Regions from separate parts of the Paenibacillus sp. P22 genome, predicted to be linked through region 1. Evidence: a T-box and tRNA genes for the amino acid it is inferred to sense, from the RefSeq annotation. Region 1 holds a T-box; the other holds one or more tRNA genes.
The links. A T-box is a leader RNA that pairs with one kind of tRNA and senses whether it is charged. The one in region 1 lies ahead of leuS (leucine--tRNA ligase), so its partner is inferred to be a tRNA-Leu.

Region 1 (3,399 bases):
GCGGTAGGTCGTTTTGCCGCGTCCTTTGCCCGTCTCTTCCAGACGGCTGATCATGGCCGCGATGCCCTCGCTGTTGGACAGGCCGTTCAAGAAGTCCGAGTTCACATGCGGTCCGTCGCCTGTATACGCTTCTTCCTCGACGCTGCCGCCTTGGACGACCTCGATGATCGGCAGGCCGAACTGCTTGGCGAATTCCCAGTCGCGCTGGTCATGGCCCGGCACGGCCATGATCGCTCCCGTGCCGTAGCCGGCCAGGACATAATCCGCGATCCAGACCGGAACCTTGGCTCCGCTGACCGGATTGATCGCATAAGCTCCCGTGAAGACGCCGGATTTGTCCTTGGCCAGATCGGTGCGCTCGAGATCGCTCTTGCGGGAAGCCGCCTCGCGGTAGTCCGCGACAGCCGCCTTCCGATCCTCGGAAGTGATGGAGTCTACCAGCTCATGCTCCGGAGCCAGCACGCAGTAGGTCGCGCCGAACAACGTATCCGGACGGGTCGTGAACACCTGGATCTCCGCCGCAGAGCCGTCGACCGCAAACGCCACCTCCGCGCCTACGGACTTGCCGATCCAATTGCGCTGCATGTCCTTGATGCTCTCCGACCAGTCCAGCTCCTCGAGATCCTCGAGCAGGCGCTCGGCATACTCGGTGATTCTCAGCACCCACTGGCGCATCGGCTTGCGGATAACCGGATGGTTGCCGCGCTCGCTGAGGCCGTTGATGACTTCCTCGTTCGCCAGCACCGTGCCCAGCGCCGGACACCAGTTGACCGGCACCTCGGCCACATAAGCGAGGCCTTTCTTGTACAGCTGGATGAAAATCCACTGCGTCCATTTGTAGTAGTCGGGATCGGTCGTGCTGATCTCGCGGTCCCAGTCGTACGAGAAGCCGAGCGACTTGATCTGGCGGCGGAAGTTGTTGATGTTCTTCACCGTGATCTCGCGGGGATGCTCGCCGGTATCGAGAGCATGCTGCTCCGCCGGCAGGCCGAAGGCGTCCCAGCCCATCGGGTGCAGCACGTTGAAGCCCTTCATCCGCTTGTAGCGGGAGACGATGTCGGTCGCCGTGTACCCTTCCGGATGGCCTACATGCAGACCGGCTCCGGATGGATAAGGGAACATGTCGAGCGCGTAGAATTTCGGCTTGCCGTAGTCCTCCGTCGTGCGGAACGTCTTATGCTCATCCCAATGCTGCTGCCATTTCGGCTCCAGCTTCTGGGGGTTGTAGCCTTGCCCTTCCATTCTTTCCTGACTCATGGCCTATGCCTCCTGTTCATTGTCGCGGGGGCGCAAACGCAAAAAACCTCCCGTCCCAGCGATTAATCGCTAGGGACGAGAGGTTTGAATTCCCGTGGTACCACCCTAGTTGGCGCCCGGCATGCTTTGCCGCGGACACCCACTCATGAAGTCCTTAACGCGGACCATGCGGCAAGGCTGCTCCGAATCCGGAATTGACCTTGCGGCTCCGAGGCGAGATTCGGCACGCTGCGGGTCCGGCTTGCACCAACTGATGCCGGCTCTCTAAGTCCACGCGATGCGGCTTACTGCTCCTCTTCAACGCCAATATGGCTAATTTAAGTCCGATTATAGTGGATTGCAGACAGGGAGTCAAGAAGCCGTCGACGGCTGTCGAATCCTGCGGCGCATCATGGCGCTCGCTCATGAGTTCTTCATTTGTTCCTCTTCCAGCCTTCCTATATAATATAAAATGCTGTGCAAGTCCATTCTACATCGACAGGAGAGATTCCATTGGAATTGAAAAATAAAACGGCTCTCATCACCGGCGCCGGCAAAGGCATCGGTCGAGCTTCCGCGATCGCTCTCGCTAAGGAAGGCGTCCATCTGGGCCTGATATCGCGCACCGAGTCCGAGCTGGCATCGCTGGCAAAGGAGCTGACCTCCCAGTACGGCATCAGCGTCCACTACGCCGTCGCCGACATCTCCGACGCGGCCGAGGCGGCCGATGCCGCCAAGGGCCTCGCCAAAGAGCTGGGCAGCGTCGACGTCCTGATCAACAACGCCGGAGTCGCCACCTTCGGCACGGTAGCCGAAATGGATCCGGCCGAATGGGAGCGGATCGTCCGCATCAATCTGTTCGGAACCTATTACGTCACCCATGCCGTGCTTCCTTCCATGCTGGAGCGCAAAAGCGGCGCCATTCTCAACATCGCCTCCACGGCGGGCGAGCGCGGCTTCGCGACCGGCTCCGCCTACAACGCCTCCAAGTTCGCCGTCATGGGCTTCACCGAGGCGCTCATGCAGGAGGTCCGCAAGTCGAACATCCGCGTCACGGCGCTGACGCCAAGCACGGTCAATACACCGCTCGCTTCCGCAAACGGCCTGCTCAAGGGCAACGACAGCGATAACAACATCCTGCAGCCGGAGGATGTCGCCGAGCTGATCGTCGCCACGCTCAAGCTTCCGGACCGCGTGTTCATCAAGACCGCAGGCATTTGGACGACCAATCCTTGATTGCTTGATTGCTTTAAGATTAGCCGGCATTCCCTTGGAATGCCGGCTTTTTGGACCTTTCAGAAGCTGCAGGCTTCAGAAATGCAAATGGAGCTTCCGAATCCGGAGTTCTCGATTCTCGTTCGCAAACCATTGCTCCAGTTCTTCATAATCCCCGATATCTGCGGCTGCCGTTTCAATCCAAATGCGGTCCGTCCCGTCCCAACCATAGTCCATGACCGGCCATGCAGGGGACGAAAGGAGCTGCCTCTGATCGCCTTCGTCGCCGTAAGAAAGCATCGTCATCGTTCGATAATCGATGGGAAGGATCAGATGGCGTACGACACGATTTCCCTCGGGATAGGCAAGACGAAGCAGAATGCGTCCTCGATCAACGCGGCTGTCCACGTAGAGCCCTCTCGGCAGCTCGATGCTGGAAGTGCCGGAGTCCCCGCTTCGGACGAGCAGCAGGGAGCAGGATTTATTGCCGCAGCCGTACTTCACCACTCCCAGCCGGTCGGTCTCTCCCGTCTCGATCTCGGAGAAGGCCGTTCGTTCAAGCTCCTCTTCTGCGGCGCCTTCGCCCTCCAGATAAGCCCGCAGCGGCGCCAGCTCATCCAATGGGAGCTCGATCCCGCTTCCCTGATCGGAGCGGATGACCTCCGTCCTGCCCGGCATGCTGTCGGCTTCGCGCCCGAAAACGCTCCAGCTCCAAACAAGCAGAACAGCCAAACCAAGCAAAAGGAGAAGGTTTCTTCTCCTCTTCATCGACATCCTCATCCGCATCTTCATCTGCTTGATCAGCCGCCTTCTTCATTATCGATCGCCGTTGTCCTGCATCAATCTATTAGCCGAGAAACAAGTCCACGCAGAACGAAGCTAGCCGCCGATCCAGAATCTCCGGACGACATTCCCGTTCTCCTCGGTATGCGGAGCAGCCTCGATTCC
Region 2 (3,399 bases), on a different contig from region 1:
GAAGCCTCGGAATCAGACGGTCGTGGCGGAATCGTCGCGCGGCTCCTTGGTGCGATAAATGAACCAGCAGTCGTTCAGGAGCCGGATCTGCCGGAGGTCCTTTTGCTGGAACGCGCGCATCAGTTGGCTGCTCAGCCATTGCGGCATCGCATCTTCCCCCCTCTGCCAGGAATGGTTCGTATAGCATATGGGGGGGACTGACGGAGCGTGCAGGTCCAGCTTGGGACGAGCAGGCGGCTTCATCCGCCGCAGCGTTCCGTCCTAGTCCTCGTACTCTTCCTCGTACCACTGCTCGAGCTGGGCTTGCAGCGCGACCATCTCCGTCCGCAAGGACTTGATCGGATAGGCTTTCTCTTCAATGTTGAAGAAGCTCTCGACAAGCTCGTTGAGATAGTCGATGCCGGACTGGACCGGCACCGCGCCGTCATGCAGCTCGAGCTCGGAGAATTCGGCGATGCAATGCGGCAGGCTGGGAACGTTGGCGGCCGTAAGCTTGTCCAGCTCCTTATGGAGGCGAAGGTTGAGGGCGGACAGCTGGTAGGCGTGGGTTGCGGGCATCTCGACGATGGAGAGCTGCTCTCCCTGCCGGAACAATACATATTTCATGGTAGGCATGGCTTGGGTTCTTGCTCCTCTCCCGCCCGCGGAGGGCGGCAATCTACTTGACAGTGTAGCCCAAGGTGGCTTTACAATTCAAGAGGGAGGGATGTCCAGAGGTGATGGAGGATAAGGAGCTGCAAGCATGGGTGGAGAGGGTATCGCTGGAGGCGTTCGGAATTCCGTTCCGGCACCGCGCGACGTTCAACAGAAGGCTGACTTCGACGGGGGGCCGCTACTTCCTGAAGTCGCATAACATCGACATCAGCGCAAAGCAGCTGGAGATCTACGGCCCCGAGGAAACCGAGAAGATCATCCGGCATGAGCTATGCCATTATCATCTGCATCTGCTCGGGATGGGATACCGGCATCGCGATGCCGATTTCAAGGAATGGCTCGCTCGTTCGGGAGGATCCAGGCATTGCCGTCCGCTGCCGGACAGGGAGCAGCGCAAGCCGCTTCCGTTCCGCTACAAGCTGGTCTGCACCGCCTGCCGCATGGAATACAAGCGCAAGCGCAAGGTGGATCCGGCTCGTTATCGATGCGGAAAGTGCAGGGGGAAGCTTGTTTTGACAGCGCTTGACAGCGTCAGCGAGGCATGATAAATTAGATTTTGTTACCGTTTATTTCATTGTTCCCTGATAGCTCAGTTGGTAGAGCACTCGACTGTTAATCGAGTTGTCACAGGTTCGAGTCCTGTTCGGGGAGCCATTCGGAGAGATACCCAAGTGGCTCAAGGGGACCCTCTGCTAAGGGGTTAGACTGCGTAAGTGGTGCGAGGGTTCGAATCCCTCTCTCTCCGCCATTCTTCTGGACAGAAGAGACCGTACCCGGTCTTTTTTTTGTTTTGGAGCCGGGCAGCCGGCCGGCGAACTTTTTCCGTCTTTCCGGATGAAATCTTTTTTTGAAAAAGGACTTGCACGGAATCGTCGCGTATGATATATTCATTCATGTTGTTTGAAAAGTTCTTCCTTGAAGGACAAGCTGCATGGCCCGTTGGTCAAGGGGTTAAGACACCTCCCTTTCACGGAGGTAACAGGGGTTCGAATCCCCTACGGGTCACCATATTCGAGCCATTAGCTCAGTTGGTAGAGCACCTGACTTTTAATCAGGGTGTCGAAGGTTCGAGTCCTTCATGGCTCACCATTTTTTCCTAGGTTTTTCCCCTATACGTGCGGTAGTGGTGGAATGGCAGACACGCTATCTTGAGGGGGTAGTGGGCGTACGCCCGTGGAGGTTCGAGTCCTCTCTACCGCACCATATCGATGATGACGCCTTCCGTTTACGGAAGGCTTTTTTGCGTTGTCAATGGATTGTCCAGACCTAAAATAAGGGGTGCCCGGGTTTCAAGGGGCACCCCTTTTCCATGCCCGTGAAAGGGCGGTCCGCCGCCAGGGCGGCCATGCACGGATGCCGCTTGATGGAAGGATTGTCGAGCTTGATTTTTTTGTGCGCGCAGAGATCAGGAGCTGATTGTCGTCGTGACCGTCAGCGAGGGGGTGGAGGTGCTGGTGGAGGTCGTTCCGCCATAATTGTGGATGGCCAGGTTTACGGGGGTGCCGGGGAGGATATCGGCTGTCGCCAAGACAAGTCCGGTCGGACTTGGCGCGGACAGCTCGCTTTGCTGCAGGATGCCGTTGACGTATACGTCGAAGGAGCCGCCGGGGGCGACGGCAGGCAAGCTTCCCGCGGGCACGGGATTGCCCGCGTCGTCAAGGAAGCTTGTCGCGGGAATCGTCGTCGTGCCTGCTCCCGCATCGATCATCGGCGCGGTGACGGCGGCATTGAACCGGGTCGCCGCGTCGACGACGCTGGTCGACGTGACCGTATCCACGGTTCCGCTGACAACGCTGCTTGCGGCAAAAAAGGCTTTGATCAAGGACGGAGGCATATCGCCTTCATCTCCTTTCCATTGGGATGTGATAGCGTATGAGCGACTTGTCTTAGAGGCAACAGGCATTTGCTCGTGGCGGGCCTTTGTCCGGCGCTTTCTTTTGCGCAGCTTCCGGGACAGCAGGAGGCTCACGCTCTCCAGAAGGACAGGGGCTCCTCTCGGAGGCACATCCCGGCTCAGCAGATGGAGGCTGTTGGGCCCGATCCGGTACAAGCCCGGCGGCTGGATGGACTGGTTGACATAGAGGTTGTACCAGCTGACCTGGCTGGGAGCGGGAATTCGGCCTGCGCCTCCGCGGGCCGGACCGAAGTCTCTGCACACACCGTCGGACAAGCCGTAGAAATAGATCCTTCTGACCTTCAGAATGCGGCTTGAAGAAGCGGGCCGCTGTTTGCGGACGCCTTTCCTTTTTGCCTGTCTGGAGGCATCGCGGTCCTTTTTTCCTCCTCGCTTGCCGGTTCGCATAGCCATCCCACCTCTCCATAAGCTTATGCCGAAGCAAGAGGAACCGAGACGGCATTCGTCGCGGCAAGCCGATCTTCCCTGACGGCAGCAATGTGAGGTTACTTCCCTTCCCGCAGAAAGAAAAAAAGCGATGTCAGATGAAAACGGAACCAGTTTTATTGGATAGCGCATACATTTCTAGGTGGGATGCTAAAACATGATAATTTCGGTCAATTATGTGATGTAAAATAACATTTCATTGATTTCTATCATATTTCGTTGAATCAACCCATAGAAAAGGCTTCCATCCCGAACGTACAATGTACGCAGGGGGGAACAACATGGCACAACTGGAAGTCGACCTGCACCAACGCCGCAAAGAGCGGCCCGCGATCATTCGCTTTCTGCGCCAGTGGGACCTGCAATTGATGGTCATACCGGCCTTTATCCTCATCGTCATCTTC

Region 2: it encodes a tRNA-Leu, which carries the amino acid that the T-box ahead of leuS (leucine--tRNA ligase) is inferred to sense. The anticodon was not compared.

Annotation. Positions count from the first base shown of each region.
Region 1 is NZ_CBRA020000195.1:24,604-28,002, reverse strand. Features, by position in the region: gene leuS (leucine--tRNA ligase) at 1-1,257, opposite strand, end outside; T-box leader at 1,326-1,567, opposite strand; gene BN871_RS22300 (3-ketoacyl-ACP reductase) at 1,750-2,472, shown strand; gene BN871_RS22295 (hypothetical protein) at 2,548-3,219, opposite strand; gene BN871_RS22290 (GNAT family N-acetyltransferase) at 3,331-3,399, opposite strand, start outside.
Region 2 is NZ_CBRA020000076.1:4,676-8,074, forward strand. Features, by position in the region: gene cmpA (cortex morphogenetic protein CmpA) at 13-147, opposite strand; gene BN871_RS12135 (hypothetical protein) at 262-615, opposite strand; gene BN871_RS12140 (SprT family protein) at 720-1,199, shown strand; tRNA gene BN871_RS12145 (tRNA-Asn) at 1,233-1,308, shown strand; tRNA gene BN871_RS12150 (tRNA-Ser) at 1,312-1,402, shown strand; tRNA gene BN871_RS12155 (tRNA-Glu) at 1,588-1,662, shown strand; tRNA gene BN871_RS12160 (tRNA-Lys) at 1,668-1,743, shown strand; tRNA gene BN871_RS12165 (tRNA-Leu) at 1,772-1,857, shown strand; gene BN871_RS27665 (DUF4183 domain-containing protein) at 2,060-2,962, opposite strand; gene BN871_RS12175 (sugar ABC transporter permease) at 3,277-3,399, shown strand, end outside.